4 regions of the Priestia megaterium genome follow, and region 4 is predicted to be linked to each of the others. Evidence: a T-box and tRNA genes for the amino acid it is inferred to sense, from the RefSeq annotation. Region 4 holds a T-box; the other regions hold tRNA genes.

What was found. A T-box is a leader RNA that pairs with one kind of tRNA and senses whether it is charged. The one in region 4 lies ahead of CEQ83_RS22695 (valine--tRNA ligase), so its partner is inferred to be a tRNA-Val.
Region 1: it encodes a tRNA-Val, which carries the amino acid that the T-box ahead of CEQ83_RS22695 (valine--tRNA ligase) is inferred to sense. The anticodon was not compared.
Region 2: it encodes a tRNA-Val, which carries the amino acid that the T-box ahead of CEQ83_RS22695 (valine--tRNA ligase) is inferred to sense. The anticodon was not compared.
Region 3: it encodes a tRNA-Val, which carries the amino acid that the T-box ahead of CEQ83_RS22695 (valine--tRNA ligase) is inferred to sense. The anticodon was not compared.

Annotation. Positions count from the first base shown of each region.
Region 1 covers NZ_CP023317.1:193,265-200,815, forward strand. Annotated here, with positions in the region: gene CEQ83_RS01065 (PP2C family protein-serine/threonine phosphatase) at 1-42, shown strand, start outside; gene CEQ83_RS01070 (anti-sigma factor antagonist) at 102-434, shown strand; gene rsbW (anti-sigma B factor RsbW) at 431-916, shown strand; gene sigB (RNA polymerase sigma factor SigB) at 882-1,676, shown strand; gene CEQ83_RS01085 (PP2C family serine/threonine-protein phosphatase) at 1,676-2,281, shown strand; gene CEQ83_RS01090 (Tex family protein) at 2,366-4,540, shown strand; gene cmpA (cortex morphogenetic protein CmpA) at 4,598-4,714, opposite strand; gene CEQ83_RS01100 (SprT family protein) at 4,824-5,273, shown strand; tRNA gene CEQ83_RS01105 (tRNA-Asn) at 5,408-5,482, shown strand; tRNA gene CEQ83_RS01110 (tRNA-Ser) at 5,486-5,576, shown strand; tRNA gene CEQ83_RS01115 (tRNA-Glu) at 5,586-5,660, shown strand; tRNA gene CEQ83_RS01120 (tRNA-Val) at 5,685-5,760, shown strand; tRNA gene CEQ83_RS01125 (tRNA-Asp) at 5,790-5,865, shown strand; tRNA gene CEQ83_RS01130 (tRNA-Gln) at 5,877-5,951, shown strand; tRNA gene CEQ83_RS01135 (tRNA-Lys) at 5,956-6,028, shown strand; tRNA gene CEQ83_RS01140 (tRNA-Leu) at 6,041-6,123, shown strand; tRNA gene CEQ83_RS01145 (tRNA-Leu) at 6,146-6,231, shown strand; tRNA gene CEQ83_RS01150 (tRNA-Arg) at 6,322-6,398, shown strand; tRNA gene CEQ83_RS01155 (tRNA-Gly) at 6,403-6,476, shown strand; rRNA gene CEQ83_RS01160 (16S ribosomal RNA) at 6,558-7,551, shown strand, end outside.
Region 2 covers NZ_CP023317.1:588,895-596,445, reverse strand. Annotated here, with positions in the region: gene CEQ83_RS03215 (S9 family peptidase) at 1-175, opposite strand, end outside; gene CEQ83_RS03210 (IDEAL domain-containing protein) at 352-588, shown strand; gene aceA (isocitrate lyase) at 784-2,067, opposite strand; gene CEQ83_RS03200 (M48 family metallopeptidase) at 2,460-3,719, opposite strand; tRNA gene CEQ83_RS03195 (tRNA-Glu) at 3,929-4,000, opposite strand; tRNA gene CEQ83_RS03190 (tRNA-Asn) at 4,005-4,079, opposite strand; tRNA gene CEQ83_RS03185 (tRNA-Ile) at 4,083-4,159, opposite strand; tRNA gene CEQ83_RS03180 (tRNA-Gly) at 4,166-4,239, opposite strand; tRNA gene CEQ83_RS03175 (tRNA-His) at 4,251-4,326, opposite strand; tRNA gene CEQ83_RS03170 (tRNA-Phe) at 4,337-4,412, opposite strand; tRNA gene CEQ83_RS03165 (tRNA-Asp) at 4,423-4,498, opposite strand; tRNA gene CEQ83_RS03160 (tRNA-Met) at 4,503-4,579, opposite strand; tRNA gene CEQ83_RS03155 (tRNA-Ser) at 4,605-4,697, opposite strand; tRNA gene CEQ83_RS03150 (tRNA-Met) at 4,725-4,801, opposite strand; tRNA gene CEQ83_RS03145 (tRNA-Ala) at 4,832-4,907, opposite strand; tRNA gene CEQ83_RS03140 (tRNA-Pro) at 4,913-4,989, opposite strand; tRNA gene CEQ83_RS03135 (tRNA-Arg) at 4,994-5,070, opposite strand; tRNA gene CEQ83_RS03130 (tRNA-Gly) at 5,077-5,151, opposite strand; tRNA gene CEQ83_RS03125 (tRNA-Lys) at 5,161-5,233, opposite strand; tRNA gene CEQ83_RS03120 (tRNA-Gln) at 5,238-5,312, opposite strand; tRNA gene CEQ83_RS03115 (tRNA-Tyr) at 5,319-5,402, opposite strand; tRNA gene CEQ83_RS03110 (tRNA-Thr) at 5,411-5,486, opposite strand; tRNA gene CEQ83_RS03105 (tRNA-Val) at 5,491-5,566, opposite strand; rRNA gene rrf (5S ribosomal RNA) at 5,673-5,788, opposite strand; rRNA gene CEQ83_RS03095 (23S ribosomal RNA) at 5,852-7,551, opposite strand, start outside.
Region 3 covers NZ_CP023317.1:4,655,429-4,662,979, forward strand. Annotated here, with positions in the region: gene CEQ83_RS23795 (glucose-1-phosphate adenylyltransferase) at 1-690, opposite strand, end outside; gene glgB (1,4-alpha-glucan branching protein GlgB) at 641-2,602, opposite strand; tRNA gene CEQ83_RS23805 (tRNA-Glu) at 2,898-2,969, opposite strand; tRNA gene CEQ83_RS23810 (tRNA-Ser) at 2,990-3,080, opposite strand; tRNA gene CEQ83_RS23815 (tRNA-Asn) at 3,084-3,158, opposite strand; tRNA gene CEQ83_RS23820 (tRNA-Ile) at 3,162-3,238, opposite strand; tRNA gene CEQ83_RS23825 (tRNA-Gly) at 3,245-3,318, opposite strand; tRNA gene CEQ83_RS23830 (tRNA-His) at 3,330-3,405, opposite strand; tRNA gene CEQ83_RS23835 (tRNA-Phe) at 3,416-3,491, opposite strand; tRNA gene CEQ83_RS23840 (tRNA-Asp) at 3,500-3,575, opposite strand; tRNA gene CEQ83_RS23845 (tRNA-Met) at 3,580-3,656, opposite strand; tRNA gene CEQ83_RS23850 (tRNA-Ser) at 3,682-3,774, opposite strand; tRNA gene CEQ83_RS23855 (tRNA-Met) at 3,802-3,878, opposite strand; tRNA gene CEQ83_RS23860 (tRNA-Ala) at 3,909-3,984, opposite strand; tRNA gene CEQ83_RS23865 (tRNA-Pro) at 3,990-4,066, opposite strand; tRNA gene CEQ83_RS23870 (tRNA-Arg) at 4,071-4,147, opposite strand; tRNA gene CEQ83_RS23875 (tRNA-Leu) at 4,157-4,245, opposite strand; tRNA gene CEQ83_RS23880 (tRNA-Gly) at 4,260-4,334, opposite strand; tRNA gene CEQ83_RS23885 (tRNA-Leu) at 4,358-4,439, opposite strand; tRNA gene CEQ83_RS23890 (tRNA-Lys) at 4,454-4,529, opposite strand; tRNA gene CEQ83_RS23895 (tRNA-Thr) at 4,538-4,613, opposite strand; tRNA gene CEQ83_RS23900 (tRNA-Val) at 4,640-4,715, opposite strand; rRNA gene rrf (5S ribosomal RNA) at 4,725-4,840, opposite strand; rRNA gene CEQ83_RS23910 (23S ribosomal RNA) at 4,949-7,551, opposite strand, start outside.
Region 4 covers NZ_CP023317.1:4,423,573-4,431,123, reverse strand. Annotated here, with positions in the region: gene hemL (glutamate-1-semialdehyde 2,1-aminomutase) at 1-1,108, shown strand, start outside; gene spoVID (stage VI sporulation protein D) at 1,256-2,395, shown strand; gene ysxE (spore coat protein YsxE) at 2,473-3,522, shown strand; gene CEQ83_RS22700 (hypothetical protein) at 3,534-3,731, opposite strand; T-box leader at 3,962-4,206, shown strand; gene CEQ83_RS22695 (valine--tRNA ligase) at 4,289-6,931, shown strand; gene CEQ83_RS22690 (bifunctional folylpolyglutamate synthase/dihydrofolate synthase) at 7,028-7,551, shown strand, end outside.

The DNA.
Region 1 (7,551 bases), 800 kb from region 4:
AGAGATGACTTTACATTGATTATTTTGAAGAGTTTAGTTTAAGTATTCTAAATAAGGGTACAGAAAAGATAGCACAAAATTAGAGGGGGTCTACTAATACGATGAATTTAAAAATAGATATACAAAAGGACGGTCAAGCATATCGTATTAAGCTGGCTGGAGAGATTGACGCATATACAGCACCTAAGCTAAAAGAAAAGTTCATGGAAATTACTGAACATACTGAACCGGAAATTATAGTCGATTTAACCGATGTATCATACATGGATAGTACAGGACTAGGTGTATTTATTGCATTGTTAAAAGCCAATAAGAAAAATAACGGCTCTTTGAAATTTGTTGGTGTATCAGAGCGCATCAAGCGCTTATTTGATATTACGGGCCTCACAGACATTTTAAACGTGAATTCACAAGTAGAAGGTGGCGTAAAATGAAACAGCCTTATGACTTTGTTGAGATGAAGATTCCTGCTAAGCCAGACTATGTAGCGATTATTCGACTGACGCTGTCTGGTGTAGCGAACCGGATGGGTTTTTCTTATGATGAAATTGAAGATATGAAAATTGCTGTGAGTGAGGCATGTACAAATGCCGTACAGCATGCTTACAAGAGTGAAGAAAATGGTGAAGTGAGAGTAGGTTTTGGTTTATTTGATGACCGTTTAGAAATCATGGTGGTCGATAAAGGCGAAAGCTTTAATTTTGAAGAGCTTAAGGAACATATAGGACCTTATGAAACATCAAAAGAAGTTGAATTTCTTCCTGAAGGTGGACTTGGTTTATATTTAATTGAAACACTAATGGACGAAGTGAAAATGGTCAATTCAAAAGGTGTAACGCTAATGATGACTAAGTATGTGCAAAGAGAGCAGGTGGAGAGTGATGAAAACACAGTCTCAACCTATGAAATTAACTAAAGAACAGGTTCAGGAACGAATTGAGCGCTTTCAAAAAACGCAGGATGAAGAAGCACAAAGTGATCTAGTAGTACATTACAAGAACCTTGTTGAATCTATTGCACGTCGTTATTCAAAAGGCAGAAGCTTACATGAAGATATTGTGCAGGTAGGGATGCTAGGACTGTTAGGAGCTATTAGAAGGTATGATGCTTCATTTGGAAGAAGTTTTGAATCGTTTGCTGTTCCTACAATCATTGGAGAGATTAAGCGATTTTTACGCGATAAAACGTGGAGTGTTCACGTACCGCGCCGCATCAAAGAATTAGGTCCTAAAATTAAAGCAGCTGTCGAAGAGCTAACAACCCGTTTACAGCGATCTCCTCAAGTAAAAGAAATTGCTGATCATATCGGAGTGACAGAGGAAGAAATTTTAGAAACGATGGAGATGGGGCAAAGTTATCAAGCGTTGTCTGTTGATCATTCTATTGAAGCAGACTCTGATGGAAGTACTGTTACAATCCTTGATTTAGTAGGTGAACAAGAGTCGGGTTATGAGAAAACTGATCAGCGCTTAGTGTTAGAAAAGATTCTTCATGTATTAAGCGATAGAGAAAAAGAAGTAATTCGCTATACATTTATTGAAAATCTGAGTCAAAAAGATGCCGGTGAGAAATTAGGGATTTCTCAAATGCATGTATCTCGACTGCAAAGAAGAGCTCTTGATAAGCTAAGGACTGCAGCTCGCTCAGATTCTAACGATTCGGAGTATATGTCGTGATGACAGTAGACCCGAATACAAAGTCGATTCAAACTCATATATATCAAGAGCCAAAGCAAGGGAACGTGTGTTGTGGAGATAGTTACTATGTCAAAGAAACGGATGATTATTTTCTATGTGCAGTGGCAGATGGATTAGGAAGCGGTGAACAAGCCAGAGCCGCTTCTGTAGCTGTTACGGATGTAGCGAAAGCTCATCATCATCTAGATGTAGATGAGATCATTTCTAAGTGCAACAAGGCTACTCGACATACAAGAGGCGCAGCAGTAGCTATTTTGAAAATTGATAAAAAACATAACGAATTTCATTACACAAATGTAGGTAATATCCGCTTTTATCTGTATTCTCCGGAGGGGAAATTAACGTACCCTCTGCCAATTCAAGGTTTTTTATCAGGGAAAATTCAAAAGTTCCGCACACAAACCTTCCCATATGACTCCGGTTCTAAATTTTTGATTCATACAGATGGCTTAGAATTAAAAGAGATTAAATCTGTTTTTGCTAACTCGATGAATGTCGATCAATTGTCGACACGCCTACAGGCAGCAATTCGATCTCATAATGACGATATTACGTATATCGCTGGTCATCTTCCAACTGCATAGCCTTTCTTTTTAGCTCACATGTGTTATTGCATGTGAGTTTTGTTACAATAGAGACAAAGTTTCATTTAGGTAGGAGGATAAGCTGTGTCTGTTGCAACGAAATTAGATAATCAAATTGTTCAACGTGTAAGTAAAGAGGTAGAGATTTCACACAAGCAAGTACAAAACGTAATTGCTTTAGTAGAAGATGGTAATACAGTTCCCTTTATTGCTCGATATAGAAAAGAACAAACTGGTGCTTTGGATGAAGTCCAAATCCGGAATATTTTAGATTCCTGGAACTATTTAATGAATTTAGAGGAGCGTAAACAGGAAGTTCACCGATTAATTGAAGAGCAAGGGAAATTAACTGAGGAACTGTCTGCTCAAATTCATCAAGCGAAGAAATTGCAGCAAGTAGAAGATTTATACCGCCCTTTTAAGCAAAAACGACGTACAAAAGCAACTGTAGCAAAAGAAAAAGGTCTTGAACCATTAGCACAGTGGCTACTAAGTTTCCCGAATTCTGACGTGAACATTGAAGCGCAAACATACATAAATGAAGAAGCAGGAGTTCAATCTTCTGACGAAGCTATTCAGGGAGCCCTAGACATTGTAGCGGAACAAATTTCTGACGAAGCATCTTACCGTCAATGGATTCGTACGACCACTGTAAAAGATGGCATAATTGTTACTTCAGTCAAAGATCCGGAAAAAGATGGAAAAAATATCTATGAAATGTACTATGAATATACAGAAGCGGTAAAGCGAATCGTTCCTCACCGTATTTTAGCTATGAATAGAGGAGAAAAAGACGGTATTTTAAAAGTGAGTATTGACGCGCCTACAGATCGTATTCTTTCATATTTACATAAAGAAGTAATCAAGAAAAGGGATTCTTCAGCTGAAGGTTATATCATCTCAGCTATAGAAGATGCTTATAAACGCTTAATAGAACCATCTATTGAACGCGAAATTCGTAAAGACCTATCAGAAAAAGCGGAAGAAAGAGCCATTCACATCTTTTCTGAAAACTTACGAAAACTTCTTCTCCAACCTCCATTGAAAGGGAAAGTGGTATTAGGAGTAGATCCAGCTTTTCGAACAGGCTGCAAATTAGCTGTAGTAGATGAAACAGGCAAGGTATTAAAAATTGATGTTATTTATCCACATCCTCCTGTGAGAAAAGCAGCTGAAGCACAAAATAAATTAAAGAAAATGTTCGCTGAATACCCTATTGAAGTAGTGGCAATTGGAAATGGAACGGCATCTCGCGAAACGGAGCAATTTGTAGCGGATGTTCTTAAAGAAATTGAAAACCCAGTTTATTATTTGATTGTGAATGAAGCGGGAGCAAGCGTATATTCGGCTTCTGATGTTGCTAGAGAAGAATTCCCTGATTTTCAAGTAGAAGAGCGAAGCGCTGTATCGATTGCCAGAAGGCTGCAAGATCCGCTGGCTGAGCTTGTGAAAATCGATCCTAAGTCGGTAGGAGTAGGGCAATATCAGCATGATGTGTCTCAAAAGCAATTAAATGATTCACTGACTTTTATTGTAGAGACAGTAGTAAACCAAGTAGGAGTGAATGCAAACACGGCTTCTGCTTCGCTTCTACAATACGTTGCTGGTCTAAATAAGACAGTTGCTCAAAACATTGTAAAATATCGGGATGAAAACGGAAAATTCTCTAACCGAAAACAGTTGAAGAAAATTCCGCGTCTAGGGGCTAAAACATATGAGCAGTGTATTGGGTTTTTACGTATTATAGAAGGTGAAGAACCTTTAGACAGAACGGGTATCCATCCTGAAACATATGGAGACGTTAAAAAGCTTTTAAAGAAAGCGGAAGTGAAAGAGACTGAACTTGGAACGGAGAAAGTAAAAGAAGCATTAAAACATATTTCTTTACCCGAAATATCAGAAGAACTAAGTATAGGGGAGCTTACTTTAAAAGACATTATAGAAGCGCTCGTAAGACCGGAAAGAGATCCTCGTGATGAACTGCCAAAACCTTTGCTCCGTCAGGATATTTTGAAGCTAGAGGATCTAGCAAAAGGTATTCAGCTTGAAGGAACGGTGCGAAACGTCGTAGACTTCGGAGCGTTCATCGATATAGGAGTTAAGCAAGACGGTCTAGTCCATATTTCTAAATTAACGAATCGGTACGTTAAGCATCCCCTCGATGTCGTTTCAGTAGGAGATTTGGTGAATGTGTGGGTAGAAGACGTAGATATGAAAAAAGGAAGAGTTGCACTGACGATGATTCCGCCCCATCAATAATAAAATTGCCTTTTCAGATTTTCTGAAAAGGCAATTTTATTTGTAAAAAGAAGTGATTTAAGAAGCGGAATTATTTTTTTGATAAAAAAACCAACATTGGTTGAGCAATTTTATTTGTGCACGGTCTTTTTCAGAATAAGCGCGCCTCATTTGTTTTTGTAGCCACATTGGCATAAGGACAATCACTCCTTTTCATTTATGATAAGGTGAATAGTGAGTATGTAATGAAGTGTATGCCCCAAGAGCTAGTCAGGTGATTTCATACAGTAGAGGAGTATGTAAGATGAATGATAAGGATTTACAAATACTTGTAGAAGAAATTTCATTGAAGCTGTTTCACAAACCATTTCGTCATGAAGCCACTTTTAATTCTCGGTTACGTACGACAGGCGGAAGGTATTTGTTACGTACATCTAATATAGAAGTAAACTACAAATACTTTGAACAATATGGCACACAAGAAATAGTAGAAATTATTAAACATGAGCTCTGTCACTATCATTTGCATATTGAGGGGAAAGGGTATAAGCATGGAGATCAAGACTTTAAAAGGTTAATGAAAGAAGTAGATGCACCTCGATTTTGTCAGGCATTGAAAAAAGAAAGTGATGGAAAGAAAAAAGAGCACATATATGTATGTATGCAGTGTGATCAAAAATATGTTCGAAAAAGAAAAGTGAACACAGTTAAATATGTTTGTGGGAAGTGTAAAGGTAAATTAAAAAAAATGTAGAAGATGCTTGACTAAAATAGATTCATTATGGTAAATTAATAAAGCCGTCTCAAATAAACGGCAAAGAAATTACAAAAACTTATTGACATTACATATAATGTCGATTACAATGTAAGAAGTCTGATAAATATTATTCCACAGTAGCTCAGTGGTAGAGCTATCGGCTGTTAACCGATCGGTCGTAGGTTCGAGTCCTACCTGTGGAGCCATATGGAGAAGTACTCAAGTGGCTGAAGAGGCGCCCCTGCTAAGGGTGTAGGTCGTGTAAGCGGCGCGAGGGTTCAAATCCCTCCTTCTCCGCCATTTTATAATGGCCCGTTGGTCAAGCGGTTAAGACACCGCCCTTTCACGGCGGTAACACGGGTTCGAATCCCGTACGGGTCACCATTGATTTTTATTTACATATCCTGTGGAGGATTAGCTCAGCTGGGAGAGCACCTGCCTTACAAGCAGGGGGTCGGCGGTTCGATCCCGTCATCCTCCACCATTTTGACTGTTTCATACATAATTTTGGATGGTCCCGTGGTGTAGCGGTTAACATGCCTGCCTGTCACGCAGGAGATCGCGGGTTCGATTCCCGTCGGGACCGCCATTTTAAATTATTGGGCTATCGCCAAGCGGTAAGGCAACGGATTTTGATTCCGTCATGCGTTGGTTCGAATCCAGCTAGCCCAGCCATAAAGAGCCATTAGCTCAGTTGGTAGAGCATCTGACTTTTAATCAGAGGGTCGAAGGTTCGAGTCCTTCATGGCTCATTTTCATTTCTTGCGGGTGTGGCGGAATTGGCAGACGCGCTAGACTTAGGATCTAGTGTCTTTACGACGTGGGGGTTCAAGTCCCTTCACCCGCATCTTATTCATTTTATGTATTTAGCGGTCGTGGCGGAATGGCAGACGCGCTAGGTTGAGGGCCTAGTGGGGGCGACCCCGTGGAGGTTCAAGTCCTCTCGGCCGCACCAAAAAAACTTTTTAAAAAAGTATTGACATAAGAAAATAGAAATGATATTATAATAAAGTCGCCAAAACAACGGCGGTAAACATCATAAGAAGCGCCCGTAGCTCAATTGGATAGAGCGTTTGACTACGGATCAAAAGGTTAGGGGTTCGACTCCTCTCGGGCGCGCCATATTGCGGGTGTAGTTTAGTGGTAAAACCTCAGCCTTCCAAGCTGATGTCGTGAGTTCGATTCTCATCACCCGCTCCAAATATATTGAACTTTGAAAACTGAACAAAGCGACAAACGTCAACGTTAATTTTTATTTTTTAAATGAGCAAGTCAAACATTTCTTCGGAGAGTTTGATCCTGGCTCAGGATGAACGCTGGCGGCGTGCCTAATACATGCAAGTCGAGCGAACTGATTAGAAGCTTGCTTCTATGACGTTAGCGGCGGACGGGTGAGTAACACGTGGGCAACCTGCCTGTAAGACTGGGATAACTTCGGGAAACCGAAGCTAATACCGGATAGGATCTTCTCCTTCATGGGAGATGATTGAAAGATGGTTTCGGCTATCACTTACAGATGGGCCCGCGGTGCATTAGCTAGTTGGTGAGGTAACGGCTCACCAAGGCAACGATGCATAGCCGACCTGAGAGGGTGATCGGCCACACTGGGACTGAGACACGGCCCAGACTCCTACGGGAGGCAGCAGTAGGGAATCTTCCGCAATGGACGAAAGTCTGACGGAGCAACGCCGCGTGAGTGATGAAGGCTTTCGGGTCGTAAAACTCTGTTGTTAGGGAAGAACAAGTACGAGAGTAACTGCTCGTACCTTGACGGTACCTAACCAGAAAGCCACGGCTAACTACGTGCCAGCAGCCGCGGTAATACGTAGGTGGCAAGCGTTATCCGGAATTATTGGGCGTAAAGCGCGCGCAGGCGGTTTCTTAAGTCTGATGTGAAAGCCCACGGCTCAACCGTGGAGGGTCATTGGAAACTGGGGAACTTGAGTGCAGAAGAGAAAAGCGGAATTCCACGTGTAGCGGTGAAATGCGTAGAGATGTGGAGGAACACCAGTGGCGAAGGCGGCTTTTTGGTCTGTAACTGACGCTGAGGCGCGAAAGCGTGGGGAGCAAACAGGATTAGATACCCTGGTAGTCCACGCCGTAAACGATGAGTGCTAAGTGTTAGAGGGTTTCCGCCCTTTAGTGCTGCAGCTAACGCATTAAGCACTCCGCCTGGGGAGTACGGTCGCAAGACTGAAACTCAAAGGAATTGACGGGGGCCCGCACAAGCGGTGGAGCATGTGGTTTAATTCGAAGCAACGCGAAGAACCTTACC
Region 2 (7,551 bases), 1.2 Mb from region 4:
TTTTTGTTTCAAGATCTAACATAAACAGCTGCGTCTCATAACCGTTTTCTATTTTTTTCGTTTCTCGAACCGTATAAACTACACTTTTTCCATCTGGAGAAATCTGAGGGTTATACACAGACTTCAATTCATACAAATCCTCTACCGTTACCGTACGCTTTTTTACATGATTCAATTTCTTCGCCCCCAAGGATTCATTTTTAAACCAAATAGCCAATCGATAAAAACGAAAGTAGCGTTTCCCTCTTACTTTATCATTTCTAAAAATAAAAATCTAAAAATTTAGAAAATTAGTTGTTTTTTCTTCTTTTAATCTATATAATAATAAAAAGGGTGCAGAGGTGATGAGGTATGAACAATGAAAAATCGTACACGGAAATGATGAAGTCCCTCGCTCGCAAGAAAAAAGTAATTGATACTGTGAGTATGTTGGATGTTTATATCGAAATGGTAATTGATGAATCGCTTTTTAAGCGTCAAAAAGAACTGTTAGAAACAAACATTAACACGGCATTAGATCAACGTGATGAAACTGCTTTTTATGAGCTATCAGCACAGTACCAATCCTTACTTCAAACATCTACTTAATATTTCAAGAAGTTCATTCATGTTAATGATTTATATGTACGTTTAACAGGCAGAACCTTTCTTCTCAGGAAGAACAGCTGTCTGTTAAATCGTGTTTACTACATAAAAAAAGATTCTTACAGATGTAAGAATCTTTTTTGTTAGGATTTTTTCTATGAGTGGAAGTAAACAACCGTTCCACTCATAGATTTTTTGTTATTTATGCGCCTGAAACTGCTCTTCTTCTGTTGAACCTTTTAAAGCTGTTGTAGAGGAAGTCCCACCGGAAACTACTTGCGCCACTTCATCAAAATAACCCGTTCCTACTTCACGCTGATGTCTTGTAGCAGTATATCCATTTATTTCACTAGCAAACTCTCTTTCTTGTAACTCTGAATAAGCTGCCATTCCTCTTGTTTTATATCCTCGTGCCAGTTCAAACATGCTGTGATTTAAAGCGTGGAAGCCAGCAAGCGTAACGAATTGGAATTTGTAGCCCATTTTTGCGATTTCTCTTTGAAACTTTTCAATCGTTTTCTTATCTAATTTTTTCTTCCAGTTGAAAGATGGTGAACAGTTATAAGCAAGCATTTTACCTGGGAATTTTTCATGAATAGCATCTGCAAATTTTTGTGCCTGTTCCAAGTTTGGTTCAGACGTCTCACACCATACTAGATCAGCATATGGCGCATATGCTAAGCCACGAGCGATAGCTTGATCGATTCCGGCTCTCGTGCGATAAAACCCTTCAGCGGTGCGTTCACCTGTAATAAACTGGCGATCTACAGGATCAACATCACTTGTAATTAAATCAGCGGCATCAGCATCGGTACGAGCAATCAGAAGTGTTGGAACACCCATTACATCAGCAGCTAAACGAGCAGCAATCAAGTTTTTCACAGCTGTCTGAGTTGGAAGCAATACCTTGCCGCCAAGATGACCACACTTTTTCTCAGATGACAATTGATCTTCGAAGTGTACCGCAGATGCTCCTGACTCAATCATTCCTTTCATTAATTCAAATACGTTCAACTGTCCTCCGAACCCTGCTTCTGCATCTGCTACAATTGGAGCAAAGTAATCAATATCTCCTTCTCCTTCTAAATGCTGAATTTGATCGGCACGCTGCAGCGCTTGATTGATTCGTTTCACAACATGCGGCACGCTGTTTGCTGGATATAGACTTTGATCAGGATACATATTTCCTGAAAGGTTTGCATCTGCAGCTACTTGCCATCCACTGAGATAAATGGCTTTTAACCCTGCTTTTACCTGTTGTACTGCTTGATTTCCTGTTAAAGCTCCTAATGCATGAACGTATGGCTCTGTTTTTAATAAGTTCCAGAACTTTTCGGCCCCTCTTCTAGCAAGCGTGTGTTCAATATCAATGGATCCTCTCAGTCCAATGACTTTTTCTGCAGAATATGGACGTTCAATTCCTTTCCAACGCTCATCGCTTTTCCAGTTCTCTTCAAGGTTTTTTACACGAATCTCTTTCATTCTTTATACCCCCTAATGAATTTAAAATTCTATATTCATAAAAATATAAAACGCAGCAGTGAGAATATGTCTGTTTCATGATGAAGTAAATTAGCAGTTTGCCATAGTGTTAGTAAGAACGTAGATGAAATAAGTAAATAGTTGAAGGACATGTAGTAAGACTTTGCTGAGGTGAATATACGCTGATAAGTTTGACTGCTATCTTTTCAATCACAAATAACTATTACTCCCTATTGTTATAAAACAGTTTTTATTTTACATACGTTATTATATAACAGTACTTTCGAAAATGAAACCTCCTTTTAGAATTTTTTTCCTACTCGCAAGGAGGCTTTTCTATTAATACCTACGTATAAAAGGCTTCATATATCCTTTACTTTTTCTTATATCACTTATTCATTTCTTTCATACTTCTCAACAAATGAAATTCTTTCCAATATTGTTGGATGACCATATCGAAAAATTTTCACTAAATACGGCGGATTCACCTGGGACAGTCCTGATTTTGTTAAATCCTGAAATGTTTTAATAGCAGCTTGTTTATCTCCTGTTAAGTCCATGGCGTACGTGTCAGATTGAAGTTCATGATGACGCGACTGCATATTTGTTAAAGGACTTACAGCAAATGTGAGCACAGAAAAAATAAGTAGAATAAGCGGTAATGAATTTAAATCACTAAGAGAAGTGATTTTTAATGCTTTCCCCCATCTCTTAATCACAAAGCTAGCAAAATGTTTCGTTAGCCATAAACCTACAATCGATAAAACTAAGGCTGAAGCAATCCCTACATAAATATGTTTCTTCACATAGTGACCCATTTCGTGCGCCATGATAAACAAAATTTCACGTTCCGTCAATTTATTAAGAGTAGTATCCCATAACACAATTCTTGAATTAGAACCTATTCCCGTTACATATGCATTGAGAGAGTTCGTTTTTTCAGACATGTTTACTTCATATACATGCTTAGCAGGTATATGAGCTTCATCTGCTAAATGCAAAATTTTCGTCTCCAGCTCTTTATTCTTTAATGGATAAAAATCGTTATATAACGGATCGATAACCACTGGTTGAATAAACGTCAAAAATAGCGTAAATGGAATAGATACTAGCCACGCATACAGCCACCATCTTTTTGAAAACTTACGAATGAATGCATATAACACAGCAATCACTAAAAACATCGTGGCATAGTTCACCCAAAAATCTGTAAAAAGATCTTTCATCCATCCTTGGAAAGGTTGCGTCGTAATATGGTAAGCCGTTGAAAGCTTATAGCTAATCCAGTCCATAGGAAAAGAGTAGATCAGCAGCAGAACAGATAACCAAAATACATAAATAGCAGTTTGGAGAAGACTGAAACGACTGACGTCTTTAGACCACTTATTCACTTTCTTAGACACACCTAACACTAAAATTAAAATAAACCCTAACCACTCATATGGAATTCGGATAAAAAAGAGCGCATCTCTAATCTTTGAATATTTTTCGGTTAACATAAGTTCTCTTGCATTCATAAACGTAGCCGGATCCACGCTGGTACCTTTTAATGATTGTGGAATAGAGGTGTCACTTATATAAAATAAATACACCCATATACAAGCTGCATACACAAGAAAAACTCCGATGGACCACAAAACAATTTTTTTCACGCATTCCCCTCCTTTTGTACAAACAGTATTCTGTTATTACTATTGTAGGTTTTTTTTCGAAATTTAGAACAAGCGTTTAGAGATGTGCTATAGGAAATGCAAATTGTGAAGAGAAAATCATAGAAAAACGAAAAACAGAGTTTATTCTTTTGTCTAAACTCTGTTTACAAACAAAAAAAGCAGTTTGCATATGCAAACTGCTTTTGAGATGACCCGTACGGGATTCGAACCCGTGTTACCGCCGTGAAAGGGCGGTGTCTTAACCGCTTGACCAACGGGCCAGTATGGCTCCACAGGTAGGACTCGAACCTACGACCGATCGGTTAACAGCCGATAGCTCTACCACTGAGCTACTGTGGAATATGGTGGGCCTAAGTGGACTCGAACCACCGACCTCACGCTTATCAGGCGTGCGCTCTAACCAGCTGAGCTATAGGCCCATTATTTGGAGCGGGTGATGAGAATCGAACTCACGACATCAGCTTGGAAGGCTGAGGTTTTACCACTAAACTACACCCGCGTTACTTAAGATGGGGCGACTGATGGGAATCGAACCCACGAATGCCGGAACCACAATCCGGTGCGTTAACCACTTCGCCACAATCGCCGTCTTAAAATGGTGGCTCGGGACGGAATCGAACCGCCGACACAAGGATTTTCAGTCCTTTGCTCTACCAACTGAGCTACCGAGCCCCAAACAAAATGGCGGTCCCGACGGGAATCGAACCCGCGATCTCCTGCGTGACAGGCAGGCATGTTAACCGCTACACCACGGGACCACTTTGGTTGCGGGGACAGGATTTGAACCTGCGACCTTCGGGTTATGAGCCCGACGAGCTACCGAACTGCTCCACCCCGCGATGATATGAATATGATATAAATAAATGGCGGAGGAAGAGGGATTCGAACCCCCGCGGGCTTTAACACCCCTGTCGGTTTTCAAGACCGATCCCTTCAGCCGGACTTGGGTATTCCTCCGTATATTTATAACAAATGTAACTTATATGGTAGCGGCGGAGGGAGTCGAACCCACGACCTCACGGGTATGAACCGTACGCTCTAGCCAGCTGAGCTACACCGCCATATTATTCGTTACAATTATTTAATTTCATTGGTGGAGCCTAGCGGGATCGAACCGCTGACCTCCTGCGTGCAAGGCAGGCGCTCTCCCAGCTGAGCTAAGGCCCCATAAATGGTCGGGAAGACAGGATTCGAACCTGCGACCCCTTGGTCCCAAACCAAGTGCTCTACCAAGCTGAGCTACTTCCCGTTTATGGCGCGCCCGAGAGGAGTCGAACCCCTAACCTTTTGATCCGTAGTCAAACGCTCTATCCAATTGAGCTACGGGCGCTTTATATGGAGCGGAAGACGAGGTTCGAACTCGCGACCCCCACCTTGGCAAGGTGGTGTTCTACCACTGAACTACTTCCGCTTATTAAAATGAGCCATGAAGGACTCGAACCTTCGACCCTCTGATTAAAAGTCAGATGCTCTACCAACTGAGCTAATGGCTCTCTATGGCTGGGCTAGCTGGATTCGAACCAACGCATGACGGAATCAAAATCCGTTGCCTTACCGCTTGGCGATAGCCCAATAAAATGGTGGAGGGGGGCAGATTCGAACTGCCGAACCCGAAGGAGCGGATTTACAGTCCGCCGCGTTTAGCCACTTCGCTACCCCTCCGATATAAATGGTGCCGGCAAGAGGACTTGAACCCCCAACCTACTGATTACAAGTCAGTTGCTCTACCAGTTGAGCTACACCGGCACGGTGGTGGAGGATGACGGGATCGAACCGCCGACCCCCTGCTTGTAAGGCAGGTGCTCTCCCAGCTGAGCTAATCCTCCAAATATCATACACAACATTAAATGTGTATATAAGTTTTTTACAAATGAGCCAAATAAAAAACCCCTAGACTCTTTTACAAGAGCATAAAAAGGGGTCTTATTCATTGCCTGGCAACGTCCTACTCTCACAGGGACAAAGTCCCAACTACCATTGGCGCTAAAGAGCTTAACTTCCGTGTTCGGTATGGGAACGGGTGTGACCTCTTCGCTATCGCCACCAGACAAGAGATTGCTCTCTCAAAACTAGATAACAATTTGCTGAGTAAAGCTTACGCTTTTAAAAGTTTGGTTAAGTCCTCGATCGATTAGTATCAGTCAGCTACACATGTCGCCACGCTTCCACCTCTGACCTATCAACCTGATCATCTTTCAGGGATCTTACTAGCTTGCGCTATGGGAAATCTCATCTTGAGGGGGGCTTCATGCTTAGATGCTTTCAGCACTTATCCCGTCCACACATAGCTACCCAGCGATGCCTTTGGCAAGACAACTGGTACACCAGCGGTGTGTCCATCCCGGTCCTCTCGTACTAAGGACAGCTCCTCTCAAATTTCCTACGCCCACGACGGATAGGGACCGAACTGTCTCACGACGTTCTGAACCCAGCTCGCGTACCGCTTTAATGGGCGAACAGCCCAACCCTTGGGACCGACTACAGCCCCAGGATGCGATGAGCCGACATCGAGGTGCCAAACCTCCCCGTCGATGTGGACTCTTGGGGGAGATAAGCCTGTTATCCCCGGGGTAGCTTTTATCCGTTGAGCGATGGCCCTTCCATGCGGAACCACCGGATCACTAAGCCCGACTTTCGTCCCTGCTCGACTTGTAGGTCTCGCAGTCAAGCTCCCTTGTGCCTTTACACTCTACGAATGATTTCCAACCATTCTGAGGGAACCTTTGGGCGCCTCCGTTACATTTTAGGAGGCGACCGCCCCAGTCAAACTGCCCACCTGACACTGTCTCCCGGCCCGATCAGGGCCGCGGGTTAGAATTTCAATACAGCCAGGGTAGTATCCCACCGACGCCTCCACCGAAGCTAGCGCTCCGGCTTCTCAGGCTCCTACCTATCCTGTACAAGCTGTACCAAAATTCAATATCAGGCTACAGTAAAGCTCCACGGGGTCTTTCCGTCCTGTCGCGGGTAACCTGCATCTTCACAGGTACTATAATTTCACCGAGTCTCTCGTTGAGACAGTGCCCAGATCGTTACGCCTTTCGTGCGGGTCGGAACTTACCCGACAAGGAATTTCGCTACCTTAGGACCGTTATAGTTACGGCCGCCGTTTACTGGGGCTTCGATTCAGAGCTTCTCCCAAAGGATAACCCCTCCTCTTAACCTTCCAGCACCGGGCAGGCGTCAGCCCCTATACTTCGCCTTGCGGCTTCGCAGAGACCTGTGTTTTTGCTAAACAGTCGCCTGGGCCTATTCACTGCGGCTCTCTCGGGCTATACACCCTACCAGAGCACCCCTTCTCCCGAAGTTACGGGGTCATTTTGCCGAGTTCCTTAACGAGAGTTCTCTCGATCACCTTAGGATTCTCTCCTCGCCTACCTGTGTCGGTTTGCGGTACGGGCACCTCCCGCCTCGCTAGAGGCTTTTCTTGGCAGTGTGGAATCAGGAACTTCGGTACTATAGTTCCCTCGTCATCACAGCTCAGCCTTTATGATGAGCGGATTTGCCTACTCATCAGCCTAACTGCTTGAACGCGCATATCCAGCAGCGCGCTTACCCTATCCTACTGCGTCCCCCCATTACTCAAACGGCGGGGAGGTGGTACAGGAATATCAACCTGTTGGCCATCGCCTACGCTTTTCAGCCTCGGCTTAGGTCCCGACTAACCCTGAGCGGACGAGCCTTCCTCAGGAAACCTTAGGCATTCGGTGGACAAGATTCTCACTTGTCTTTCGCTACTCATACCGGCATTCTCACTTCTAAGCGCTCCACCAGTCCTTACGGTCTGACTTCGCTGCACTTAGAACGCTCT
Region 3 (7,551 bases), 230 kb from region 4:
TTCATCTAGTAAAAGCGGAATAACATCTTTACCAAAATCATGGCTTGAGTATGGATTGCGTGCATCCATTTCTAAATATTCTTTTAAAATACTCCATTTAAAAATATAAATCCCCATAGAAGCTAGATTATTTTTAGGACGCTGTGGCTTTTCATCGAACTCCATTACATCTAGGTCACTATTTGTATTTAAAATACCAAAACGGCTCGCTTCTTCCCAAGGTACTTCAATAACAGAAATCGTTACATCTGCTTCTTTGTTTATATGATAATCAAGCATATTTTCATAGTTCATTTTATAAATGTGATCACCTGATAGAATCAGTACGTACTCAGGATCATATTGTGTCAAATAGTTTAAATTTTCATAAATAGCGCTAGCCGTGCCTTTATACCACTTTACTCCATCTGACTCCGCGTATGGAGGCAATACTGTGACGCCACCATTCCGTCGGTCCAAATCCCAAGCGCTTCCAATTCCAATGTATGAATTGAGAACTAGCGGTTGATATTGTGTTAATACACCTACTGTTTCAATACCTGAATTTGTACAATTACTTAAAGCAAAATCAATAATTCGGTACTTACCACCAAATGGTACAGCTGGCTTTGCTAGATTTTTTGTAAGCGAACTTAGCCGACTACCTTTTCCTCCTGCCAATAACATCGCTACGCATTTCTTTTTTAACATGTTGTTTTCTCTCCCCTCGTTTTCTCTTTGCTCGTAGTATACTAATGCCAAACGGCGGAATATTCATTTCAATGCAAAAAGGTTGACCGTGAAACGATTCATCCACTGATTTTAATGCCTTTTTATTTACAATGCCTGAACCGCCGTACACTTCGTCATCACTGTTAATCACTTCAATGTACTCTGTCTCAACTGGAACTCCAACTTTGTAAGAATGATATGGATGCTCAGAAAAATTGCTAACAACTATAAAAATCTCCTGATTTTCTTTCGACTTGCGAATAAAGGAGAAAATTTGTTGATGATGATTGTTAACATCAATCCATTCAAATCCATCTGGATTATGGTCTAATTCATATAAAGGCTTGCTTCTTTTATAAATCTTGATGAGATCCTTCATATACCCGTTAAGATTGCGATGCATGTCAAAGTCATAAAGCATCCAGTCTAACTCTTCTAAATCTTTCCACTCATCAAATTGGCCAAACTCTCCGCCCATAAATAAAAGCTTTTTTCCAGGGTGTGCAAAGAAATATCCATATAGCAGTCGAAGCTGTGCAAACTTGCGCCAGTAATCACCTGGCATCTTATTAAGCAATGATTTTTTCCCATGTACGACTTCATCATGAGAAAGCGGCAAAATAAAGTTTTCGTTAAACGCATACATTAGTGAAAAGGTCATTTTATCGTGAAGATAGGGACGTCTTTCCACGCCAGCTTCCATGTACGTTAAAACGTCATTCATCCATCCCATGTTCCACTTATAATTAAAGCCTAAACCGCCCTCATACGTAGGTGCTGTAACAAGGGGCCAATCCGTTGAATCTTCTGCCATCATTAATATCGTTTCATCAGATTTAAAAACAGCTTCATTCAATTTTTTTAAGAAGCTGACAGCTCCATCATTTACTGCTTTTCCAGAAGAATTTTGCCAATAAAGCATATTAGCTACAGCATCTACTCGAAATCCATCTATGTGGAAGTACTCCAACCAAAACAAAGCGTTCGAAATGAGAAAACTTTGTACTTCAGGCTTGCCTAAATCGAAATTAGCTGTTCCCCAAACATAGTTTTCACGGTCGGGTTCTTTTTTGTATTCATAAGTAGGTTCTCCATCGAACATATACAGACCATGTTCATCCTTACAAAAATGCCCGGGTACCCAGTCTAAAAGAACGCCTATATTATTTTGATGACACTCATCTATAAAGTTCATCAACTCTTTGGGTGTACCGTATCGACTGGTAGCAGAATAGTATCCAGTTCCTTGATATCCCCAGGATCGGTCGAGCGGATGCTCAATGACTGGTAATAACTCAATATGTGTAAAACCTTGTTCAGCAATATAAGGAATAAGCTCCTGTGCTAATTCACTGTATGTATAAAGGCTGCCATCTTCATGAGTCCTCCAAGACCCTGCATGCAGCTCGTAAATACACAGTGGTCTTTCATATATATTTTGCTGTTTTTTCTTTCTACGCCAATATTGGTCGTTCCATTTGTACCCATCCAATGAGTAAACAATAGACGCAGTGTTTGGACGCACTTCACTGAAGAAAGCGTATGGATCTGCTTTTAATTTTTTTTGATTGCTTTGTGTGATGATTTCATATTTATAAATAGTCCCTTGTTCTAATTCAGGGATAAATGTCATCCAAATACCTTCTTCATTAACTTTAACCATTGAATGTTGAAAACCGTTCCATTTATTAAAATCACCTACAACGCTTACACCCTTTGCATGAGGTGCCCACACGCAAAATCGTACGCCTTCAATTCCTTCTACCGTTACCTGATGCGCACCGAAAATAGAGTAACTGCGAAATAAGTTTCCTTCGTGATACAAATGAACATCAAATTCAGTAGGCTGAACCGCTAGATTCACTTTTGCCACCCCTTTAACTTCAAACATAATATACGCACATAATATACGCTTCTTACCACTCATTCCCTTTTATAGTAAAAACATAAACCTTTTCTACAAATATAATAGAATAAATGTTCTCTAAAATTACTCTTTATTCCATACTCTTCATACTTTATTACTTTATGAATAATTCCATATGATATAGGGAAAATCCTGCTTAAAACTTACTTTTTATTCTGAAAATTCATGGTAATTATTCCTAACTATTATTCCTGTTTACTTAATCTTTAAAAAAGCGCAAATAAAAAAAAGGTTTGCATATATGCAAACCTTTTTAAGATGACCCGTACGGGATTCGAACCCGTGTTACCGCCGTGAAAGGGCGGTGTCTTAACCGCTTGACCAACGGGCCATATTTAAATTTAAAACGACTGGCGGAGAAGGAGGGATTTGAACCCTCGCGCCGCTTACACGACCTACACCCTTAGCAGGGGCGCCTCTTCAGCCACTTGAGTACTTCTCCGTATGGCTCCACAGGTAGGACTCGAACCTACGACCGATCGGTTAACAGCCGATAGCTCTACCACTGAGCTACTGTGGAATATGGTGGGCCTAAGTGGACTCGAACCACCGACCTCACGCTTATCAGGCGTGCGCTCTAACCAGCTGAGCTATAGGCCCATTATTTGGAGCGGGTGATGAGAATCGAACTCACGACATCAGCTTGGAAGGCTGAGGTTTTACCACTAAACTACACCCGCGTTACTTAAGATGGGGCGACTGATGGGAATCGAACCCACGAATGCCGGAACCACAATCCGGTGCGTTAACCACTTCGCCACAATCGCCGTCTTAAAATGGTGGCTCGGGACGGAATCGAACCGCCGACACAAGGATTTTCAGTCCTTTGCTCTACCAACTGAGCTACCGAGCCAAACAAAATGGCGGTCCCGACGGGAATCGAACCCGCGATCTCCTGCGTGACAGGCAGGCATGTTAACCGCTACACCACGGGACCACTTTGGTTGCGGGGACAGGATTTGAACCTGCGACCTTCGGGTTATGAGCCCGACGAGCTACCGAACTGCTCCACCCCGCGATGATATGAATATGATATAAATAAATGGCGGAGGAAGAGGGATTCGAACCCCCGCGGGCTTTAACACCCCTGTCGGTTTTCAAGACCGATCCCTTCAGCCGGACTTGGGTATTCCTCCGTATATTTATAACAAATGTAACTTATATGGTAGCGGCGGAGGGAGTCGAACCCACGACCTCACGGGTATGAACCGTACGCTCTAGCCAGCTGAGCTACACCGCCATATTATTCGTTACAATTATTTAATTTCATTGGTGGAGCCTAGCGGGATCGAACCGCTGACCTCCTGCGTGCAAGGCAGGCGCTCTCCCAGCTGAGCTAAGGCCCCATAAATGGTCGGGAAGACAGGATTCGAACCTGCGACCCCTTGGTCCCAAACCAAGTGCTCTACCAAGCTGAGCTACTTCCCGTTTATGGCGCGCCCGAGAGGAGTCGAACCCCTAACCTTTTGATCCGTAGTCAAACGCTCTATCCAATTGAGCTACGGGCGCTTATTAAAATGGTGCCGAGGGCCGGACTTGAACCGGCACGGTAGTCACCTACCGCAGGATTTTAAGTCCTGTGTGTCTGCCAATTCCACCACCCCGGCAGGACTTATATACGTGGAGCGGAAGACGAGGTTCGAACTCGCGACCCCCACCTTGGCAAGGTGGTGTTCTACCACTGAACTACTTCCGCGCATATATGAAATTAAGTAAAGATGCGGGTGAAGGGACTTGAACCCCCACGTCGTAAGACACTAGATCCTAAGTCTAGCGCGTCTGCCAATTCCGCCACACCCGCGTGTGAATATTAAATGGTGAGCCATGAAGGACTCGAACCTTCGACCCTCTGATTAAAAGTCAGATGCTCTACCAACTGAGCTAATGGCTCGAAAAAAATGGTGCCGGCAAGAGGACTTGAACCCCCAACCTACTGATTACAAGTCAGTTGCTCTACCAATTGAGCTACACCGGCGTGCAATCTCTGACTTAAATAGTCGATGGTGGAGGATGACGGGATCGAACCGCCGACCCCCTGCTTGTAAGGCAGGTGCTCTCCCAGCTGAGCTAATCCTCCGATATAAAAGCCTGGCAACGTCCTACTCTCACAGGGACAAAGTCCCAACTACCATTAGCGCTAAAGAGCTTAACTTCCGTGTTCGGTATGGGAACGGGTGTGACCTCTTCGCTATCGCCACCAGACATATTATATTATACACTATTATATAAAGAAAGCAATACTTTTTTCGAAAGATTTATTCTTTCAAAACTAGATAACAGTTTGCTGAGTAAAGCTTACACTTTTAAAGTTTGGTTAAGTCCTCGATCGATTAGTATCAGTCAGCTACACATGTCGCCACGCTTCCACCTCTGACCTATCAACCTGATCATCTTTCAGGGATCTTACTAGCTTGCGCTATGGGAAATCTCATCTTGAGGGGGGCTTCATGCTTAGATGCTTTCAGCACTTATCCCGTCCACACATAGCTACCCAGCGATGCCTTTGGCAAGACAACTGGTACACCAGCGGTGTGTCCATCCCGGTCCTCTCGTACTAAGGACAGCTCCTCTCAAATTTCCTACGCCCACGACGGATAGGGACCGAACTGTCTCACGACGTTCTGAACCCAGCTCGCGTACCGCTTTAATGGGCGAACAGCCCAACCCTTGGGACCGACTACAGCCCCAGGATGCGATGAGCCGACATCGAGGTGCCAAACCTCCCCGTCGATGTGGACTCTTGGGGGAGATAAGCCTGTTATCCCCGGGGTAGCTTTTATCCGTTGAGCGATGGCCCTTCCATGCGGAACCACCGGATCACTAAGCCCGACTTTCGTCCCTGCTCGACTTGTAGGTCTCGCAGTCAAGCTCCCTTGTGCCTTTACACTCTACGAATGATTTCCAACCATTCTGAGGGAACCTTTGGGCGCCTCCGTTACATTTTAGGAGGCGACCGCCCCAGTCAAACTGCCCACCTGACACTGTCTCCCGGCCCGATCAGGGCCGCGGGTTAGAATTTCAATACAGCCAGGGTAGTATCCCACCGACGCCTCCACCGAAGCTAGCGCTCCGGCTTCTCAGGCTCCTACCTATCCTGTACAAGCTGTACCAAAATTCAATATCAGGCTACAGTAAAGCTCCACGGGGTCTTTCCGTCCTGTCGCGGGTAACCTGCATCTTCACAGGTACTATAATTTCACCGAGTCTCTCGTTGAGACAGTGCCCAGATCGTTACGCCTTTCGTGCGGGTCGGAACTTACCCGACAAGGAATTTCGCTACCTTAGGACCGTTATAGTTACGGCCGCCGTTTACTGGGGCTTCGATTCAGAGCTTCTCCCAAAGGATAACCCCTCCTCTTAACCTTCCAGCACCGGGCAGGCGTCAGCCCCTATACTTCGCCTTGCGGCTTCGCAGAGACCTGTGTTTTTGCTAAACAGTCGCCTGGGCCTATTCACTGCGGCTCTCTCGGGCTATACACCCTACCAGAGCACCCCTTCTCCCGAAGTTACGGGGTCATTTTGCCGAGTTCCTTAACGAGAGTTCTCTCGATCACCTTAGGATTCTCTCCTCGCCTACCTGTGTCGGTTTGCGGTACGGGCACCTCCCGCCTCGCTAGAGGCTTTTCTTGGCAGTGTGGAATCAGGAACTTCGGTACTATAATTCCCTCGTCATCACAGCTCAGCCTTTATGATGAGCGGATTTGCCTACTCATCAGCCTAACTGCTTGAACGCGCATATCCAGCAGCGCGCTTACCCTATCCTACTGCGTCCCCCCATTACTCAAACGGCGGGGAGGTGGTACAGGAATATCAACCTGTTGGCCATCGCCTACGCTTTTCAGCCTCGGCTTAGGTCCCGACTAACCCTGAGCGGACGAGCCTTCCTCAGGAAACCTTAGGCATTCGGTGGACAAGATTCTCACTTGTCTTTCGCTACTCATACCGGCATTCTCACTTCTAAGCGCTCCACCAGTCCTTACGGTCTGACTTCACAGCACTTAGAACGCTCTCCTACCACTGACATCAAAGATGTCAATCCACAGCTTCGGTGATACGTTTAGCCCCGGTACATTTTCGGCGCAGAGTCACTCGACCAGTGAGCTATTACGCACTCTTTAAATGGTGGCTGCTTCTAAGCCAACATCCTGGTTGTCTAAGCAACTCCACATCCTTTTCCACTTAACGTATACTTGGGGACCTTAGCTGGTGGTCTGGGCTGTTTCCCTTTTGACTACGGATCTTATCACTCGCAGTCTGACTCCCATGGATAAGTCTTTGGCATTCGGAGTTTGACTGAATTCGGTAACCCGTTGGGGGCCCCTAGTCCAATCAGTGCTCTACCTCCAAGACTCTCACAACATGAGGCTAGCCCTAAAGCTATTTCGGAGAGAACCAGCTATCTCCAGGTTCGATTGGAATTTCTCCGCTACCCACACCTCATCCCCGCACTTTTCAACGTGCGTGGGTTCGGGCCTCCATTCAGTGTTACCTGAACTTCACCCTGGACATGGGTAGATCACCTGGTTTCGGGTCTACAACCACATACTAAACGCCCTATTCAGACTCGCTTTCGCTACGGCTCCGCCTTATCAGCTTAACCTTGCATGGGATCGTAACTCGCCGGTTCATTCTACAAAAGGCACGCCATCACCCGTTAACGGGCTCTGACTACTTGTAGGCACACGGTTTCAGGATCTCTTTCACTCCCCTTCCGGGGTGCTTTTCACCTTTCCCTCACGGTACTGGTTCACTATCGGTCACTAGGTAGTATTTAGCCTTGGGAGATGGTCCTCCCAGCTTCCGACGGAATTTCACGTGTTCCGCCGTACTCAGGATCCACTCAAGAGGGAACGAAGTTTCAACTACAGGGTTGTTACCTTCTTCGACGGACCTTTCCAGGTCGCTTCATTTAC
Region 4 (7,551 bases):
ATGGGGACCTTTAATTCACGGACATTCCAACGATCAAGTAGTTGAAGCAGTAAAAAAAGTAACGGAATCTGGTACAAGCTTTGGTGCACCAACATTAATTGAAAATGAGCTCGCTAAAGTTGTGATTGAGCGCGTTCCTTCAATCGAAATCGTCCGTATGGTGAGTTCAGGTACGGAAGCAACGATGAGCGCACTGCGTTTAGCGCGTGGCTATACGGGCCGCAACAAAATTTTAAAATTTGAAGGCTGTTACCATGGACACGGTGACTCTCTTCTCATTAAAGCTGGCTCAGGCGTTGCAACGTTAGGCCTACCAGATAGCCCGGGAGTGCCTGAAGGAATCGCTAAAAACACGATTACAGTGCCGTACAATGATTTAGAAAGCGTACAATATGCTTTTAAAGAATTCGGAGATGACATTGCCGGAGTAATCGTTGAACCGGTAGCAGGAAATATGGGTGTGGTACCACCTCAGCCCGGTTTCTTACAAGGGCTTCGTGATATCACATCAGAATATGGCTCACTGCTCATTTTTGATGAAGTAATGACAGGGTTCCGCGTAGCGTACAACTGTGCACAGGGCTACTACAACATTACGCCTGACTTAACTTGCTTAGGAAAAGTAATCGGTGGTGGTTTACCAGTAGGTGCTTACGGTGGTAAAGCTGAAATTATGGAGCGAGTTGCACCAAGCGGCCCGATTTATCAAGCAGGTACATTATCAGGTAATCCGCTTGCGATGACAGCTGGATACGAGACATTAACACAGCTGACACCTCAATCCTACGATGAGTTCATTCGTAAAGCAGATCGCTTAGAAGAAGGATTGATGGCAGCAGCTGAAAAATATGATGTGCCGTTTACCGTAAACCGAGCTGGTTCAATGATCGGTTTCTTCTTCACAAACGAACAGGTCATAAATTACGAAACAGCGAAAACATCGAATTTAGATTATTTTGCAGCTTACTATCGTGAAATGGCTAATGAAGGCGTGTTTTTACCTCCTTCTCAATTCGAAGGAATGTTTTTATCAACTTCTCATACAGATGCAGACATTGAACATACAATTGCAGCAGCTGAAAAAGCTTTTTCAAAGTTGCGTGGATAAACAGCTAAATAGAAATAACTTTTATAAAGAAGCTTACGGAGGATTCCGTAAGCTTTTTTAGTTTTCAAGACATATTTTAATTTATTTGTTCATACATCTTTAATGACCGCGCTATTACCTGGCGGGTGTTGGAAGGGGGAGAACAATTTGTCGCAGGATAATTTATCATGTCTGCGTTTTTCCGTAGAAGAATCAGTATGGTTTCAAAAAGGACAGGAAGTCTCACAACTTTTGTCTATCTCCTTAGAGCCTCAAGTATCTATTCAAGAATATGACCAATATGTGTCTATTCGAGGAGCATTACAATTAACAGGTGAATACGAAACGTACGAGGGAGAGCACTCGTTACGCGAATATACAAATGAGAATCAAGTGCAATCTATCTCTGTCCGTGAAGACGGAACGGCTGAATTATCACATCAATTTCCTGTTGATATTACCATTCCTAAAAATCGTATTCAAAGTATTGAAGATGTATATGTATCTATTGATTTATTTGATTATGAATTACCAGGCACAAATCAGCTGCAGCTAATGGCTGACTTGTCCATCACAGGATTGTACGGGGAACAGCATGAAGAACAAGAACGAGAAGAAGAGGAAGAGTTTGCGGAAGAACAGCACATCGTCTCCTATGAAGAAGCAGACGATGCTGAAGAGGTATATACTGAAAACTTTGCTCAAGAAGAAGAGAAACAAGAGGAGCAAGAGTTTGACGTAAGCTATCGTGAAGCTCCCGCACTTTTAGAGGCAGAGGCTATTGAAGAAGATCATTCAGAAAAGCCTCCTAGTTATTTTTCATCTGTATTTAAAAAAGAATCTCGTGCTGAGCCGGTCGTGGAATATGAAGAGGAAGCATATGAACCATTTGAAGTCGAAGTGAAAAAAGAGGCACCAATCGAGGAAGAAAGAGAAGACAACGTGATTGAGCTCTTTCAGCTTCGTCAAGAGCAAGAAAGCTTCGAAGAATCGCAAGCTAGTGAATTAAATACGTATGCTGACGTTCAACAAGAGGCTGAGCAAGAAAAGGAAAAGATTATTGTTGAATTTCGGAAAGAAGAAAATGAAAGCGGCCGAAATGAAAACGCCCTTTATTTAACAAAGCTCTTTTCGCGGGAAGAAGAAGCTTTTTCAACGTGGAAGCTTTGTATTGTTCAAGACGGAGATTCGCTTGATACGATAGCAAACCGCTATAATACGAATGTACAAAACATTTTACGAGTGAATAATTTAGGAGATGAATATGAGCTGGAAGAAGGAAGCATCTTAAATATTCCCGTTCGTTAAAGTCGGAAAGAAAACAGTTTTGACGCATATAATGTCTTAACTGTTTTCTTTATTTTTTACGAGGAAGGAGAATATAGATGCAGCGGACAGTAGCAGACTACAAAGTATTGTTAAAAGAATATGACTTAGATGTTGACTTTATCGAAGACTACGGAAAAGTAAAAAAAGTCTATACAAAAACTGGCGTATTTGCGCTTAAAGAAATGGCGAATCATCAAGAGCGAAATCAGAACTTCATTCAAAAGTTGCAGAACGTGTATCAAAAAGGGTGGATGGGCTTTGTCCCTATTTATCAAACGAAGCGTTCTCAGCCCATTGTTTCAGATGAAAGCGGCTCGTATTACTTAATGCCGTGGCTCCCAAATAACCCAACCGAAGAGCGTGATATTCGATATCATAAATTATTTCAAGAGCTTGCTAAGCTTCACGGTGCTTCGGCGCAGGAAGTAGAAGTAAAAAAAGAAGATATAGAAAATCATTATACATCGATGAAAGAAACGTGGGAAAAACGTCAGGAAGAGCTGAAGCAGTACGTAGTAGAATGCGAGAAGAAAGTGTATATGTCCCCGTTTGAGTTGCATTACTGTACATTTTATTATGAAATGACAAGAGCGCTTGAGTTTGGTTTTGGAAAGCTCGATCAGTGGAACGATGAAATGGAAGAAAAGGAAAAGATCCGGCTGGTTACGTCTCATGGAAAGCTATCGGCTAAACATTTTATCTATGACGAACGGGGAAATGGTTTTTTTATTAACTTTGAACATGCAAAAGATGCTTCACCGATTTATGATTTGGTCTCATTTTATTTCCGTACTCTTCGCACGTACCCAGTAACTACCTATGACAGCTATGAGTGGTTTAGTACGTATGAAAAACATTTTGCTCTCAGAGAAGAGGAAAGACTGCTTTTGCACAGTTATTTAGCGTTTCCAGAACCCTTGTATCAGTGTATCGTTCAATATAGGCAGCATAAAGAAAGTAAAACGGAGCTTGAACATATGCAGTCATTTATTCGAGCATACTGGCTGACGAAAAACATTGAACAGCTCAATATTAAAATATTTGAAGTAGATCAGCAAAAAAAAATGGCAGCGGAAGCAGCTGCACAAGCCCAAGCGAACGAATAGCGCTTGGGTTTTTAAATCCAGTCCGAATATAAAGCAACCGCTAGTATGGCAAGAAGTGCCAACAACAGTACATCAAAGGTTGTGGGGAAGAATAGTGTACGTATACCTTGAAAAATTGTTAAAGGAACAATAAACTGTCCACAAGCCGCTCCTGCTGTTTTGAGCCACCGCTGCAGCTGATACGAATTTACATTTATTCGTTTCTTCATTTGTACATGCCCCTTTCAATCCACGTGCCCAGGTTAAAGTAAGTATATGAAAAAAGAAAGAAATGGTGCCATTTTTTTGAGCGGACTTTTCATTTTATTTCCAAAATTAGCGAGTGAATGAAAAAATAAAGAGCAGAACAAAAAAATTATGAATATAATCATAAAAAAATGGAGAAGATTATTGACGATTCAACATTTTTTCATATAGTATAATTAAGAGAAATTCATACATAAATACAGTGAATAGGAAGAGTACGGGATGTTCGTCTTTCAGAGAGAGAAATCAGCTGCTGTGAGATTTCTTAAGAATGTGCACTCGGAATGTCGCCTATGAGTAGCTTTTTTGAACAGCTGCATAGCTCAGTAGAAAAAGCCGGTTAATCAACCGTTATGAAATGAAGTGTATAGGCTTATCAAACGGGATACGTCTATAAAAAAAGGTGGTACCGCGAAATCAACTCCTTTCGTCCTTTTATTAGGAAAGGAGTTTTTTTATGTTTATAAAAGCTTTACACAGTTTCTAAAGACTGAAACTTTATATTATGGAGGTATACATTATGTCTGAAAAAGAAGTGACTCTTCCAACGAAGTATGATCCAAAAGCCGTTGAAGAAAATCGTTATCAGTATTGGTTAGACGGGAAGTTTTTTGAAGCAACAAATGACCCTGAAAAAGAGCCATATACAATTGTAATTCCACCCCCAAACGTAACGGGCAAGCTGCATTTAGGCCACGCTTGGGATACAACGTTACAAGACATCTTAACGCGTATGAAGCGCATGCAAGGCTATGACGTTTTATGGCTTCCCGGCATGGACCATGCGGGGATTGCAACGCAGGCAAAAGTAGAAGAAAAGCTTCGCAGCGAAGGGAAAAGCCGCTACGATCTAGGCCGCGAAAATTTTGTAGCCGAAACGTGGAAATGGAAAGAAGAATATGCAAGCTTTATTCGCCAGCAGTGGTCGAAGCTAGGACTTGGCTTAGACTATTCACGCGAGCGCTTCACGCTTGATGAAGGCCTTTCTAAAGCAGTGCGCGAAGTATTCGTAACGCTTTACAAAAAAGGGTTAATCTATCGCGGAGAATATATTATTAACTGGGATCCAGCTACAAAAACAGCTCTTTCAGACATCGAGGTTATTTACAAAGATGTACAAGGTGCGTTTTATCATATGCGCTATCCGTTGGCAGATGGTTCTGGACATATTGAAATCGCAACAACTCGTCCTGAAACAATGCTAGGAGATACGGCTGTAGCTGTTCACCCTGAAGATGATCGCTATAAGCACTTAATCGGCAAAAAGGTTGTCCTTCCGATTGTAGGTCGTGAAATTCCAATCGTAGGCGATGATTATGTAGATATGGAATTCGGTTCTGGTGCAGTAAAAATTACGCCTGCTCATGACCCGAACGATTTTGAAATTGGAAACCGTCATAATTTAGAGCGTATTTTAGTGATGAATCAAGACGGTACGATGAATGACAAAGCAGGTAAATATGAAGGAATGGATCGTTTTGCTTGCCGTAAGCAAATTGTTAAAGACCTTCAAGAAGACGGCGTATTGTTCGACATTGAAGACCACATGCATTCAGTAGGTCACAGTGAACGAAGCGGTGCCGTTGTTGAACCTTATTTATCAACTCAGTGGTTTGTAAAAATGCAGCCGTTAGCAGATAAAGCAGTAGATCTTCAAAAACAAGAAGAAAAAGTAAACTTTGTGCCTGATCGTTTTGAAAAGACATACTTACACTGGATGGAAAATATTCGCGACTGGTGTATTTCGCGTCAGCTTTGGTGGGGACACCGCATTCCAGCTTGGTATCATAAAGAAACTGGAGAAGTATACGTAGATCATGAGGCTCCAGCAGATATCGAAAACTGGGAACAGGATTCAGATGTATTAGACACATGGTTCAGTTCAGCGCTATGGCCGTTCTCAACAATGGGCTGGCCGGATGTGGATGCAGCTGATTTCAAACGCTACTACCCAACAAATGTGCTTGTAACGGGCTACGACATTATTTTCTTCTGGGTATCTCGTATGATTTTCCAAGGTCTTGAATTTACGGGTAAACGTCCGTTTGACGATGTACTTATTCACGGTCTTGTACGAGATGCTGAAGGTCGTAAAATGAGTAAATCACTTGGTAACGGCGTAGATCCAATGGAAGTAATCGAGAAATACGGTGCAGATTCTCTTCGCTATTTCTTATCTACAGGAAGCTCACCGGGACAAGATTTACGCTTTAGCTTTGAAAAAGTCGAAGCGACATGGAACTTTGCAAATAAAATTTGGAATGCTTCTCGTTTCGCATTAATGAACATGGACGGCATCACATTTGAAGAGCTTGATTTATCAGGCGAAAAGTCAGTTGCGGATAAATGGATTTTAACGCGCTTAAATGAAACGATTGAGCACGTAACAAAATTAGCTGACAAATATGAATTTGGTGAAGTTGGACGCATTCTTTATAACTTTATTTGGGATGACTTCTGCGATTGGTACATTGAAATGGCTAAACTTCCTCTTTACGGAGAAGATGAAGCAGCTAAAAAGACCACTCGCTCAATTTTAGCTTATGTACTTGATAACACAATGCGACTTTTACATCCATTCATGCCGTTTATTACTGAAGAAATTTGGCAAAGCTTGCCGCATGAAGGTGAATCAATTACAGTAGCTAAATGGCCGGAAGTACGCGCTGAGCTTTCGGATAAAGAAGCTGCTAACGATATGCGTTTACTTGTAGATATTATCCGTGCTGTTCGTAACATTCGTGCTGAAGTGAACACGCCGATGAGCAAACAAGTAAAATTATTTATTAAAGCTAAAGATGAAAATATTCAAAGTCAGCTTGAAAAGAATCGTGCGTATGTAGAACGTTTCTGTAATCCAAGTGAGCTTGTAATTTCAACCGATGTTTCATTAGATGAAAAAGCGATGACTGCTGTTGTAACAGGCGCAGAATTAATTTTACCTCTTGAAGGTTTAATTAATATCGAAGAAGAAATCGCCCGTTTAGAAAAAGAACACGATAAGTTAAACAAAGAAGTAGAACGTGTACAAAAGAAATTAAACAACCAAGGCTTTATTGCAAAAGCGCCTGCTAAAGTAGTAGAAGAAGAGCGTGCAAAAGAGCAAGATTACGTTGAAAAACGTGAAGCTGTTCAGTCTCGTATTGCTGAATTACGCGGATAATCAATGGGTTAATAAACCAACAGAAAAAGCGTGGCTTGTATAGCGACGCTTTTTCTTTACATAATAATAGCGATGGAAAAGAAAGGTGAATAAAAGATGATAACGACATATGAAGAAGCGCTTGATTGGATTCATAACAGACTTCGCTTTGGAATCAAGCCGGGGTTAGAACGAATGGAATGGATGCTAGAGCAGCTTGATTTTCCGCAGCAAAATATAAATGCTATTCACGTTGCTGGGACGAATGGTAAAGGTTCTACTGTTTCGTATTTGCGAAATATGTTAGAAGAAGCAGGGTATAAAGTTGGAACGTTTACTTCCCCTTATATCGAAACATTTAATGAGCGGATTAGCGTGAATGGACAGCCTATTTCAAATGAAGCAATGACCGCTCTTGTTCAGGAAGTAAAGCCTGTAGTGGAGCGACTAGAACATACGGACTTAGGGTCAGCAACGGAATTTGAAGTGATTACAATCATGGCTTTTCTTTATTTCGGCTATCATGATTCAGTTGACTATGTTGTGTTTGAAACAGGTCTTGGGGGACGATATGATTCAACAAACGTTGTGAATCCTATGGTGAGTATTATTACAAACATTGGATTTGATCACATGGCGAT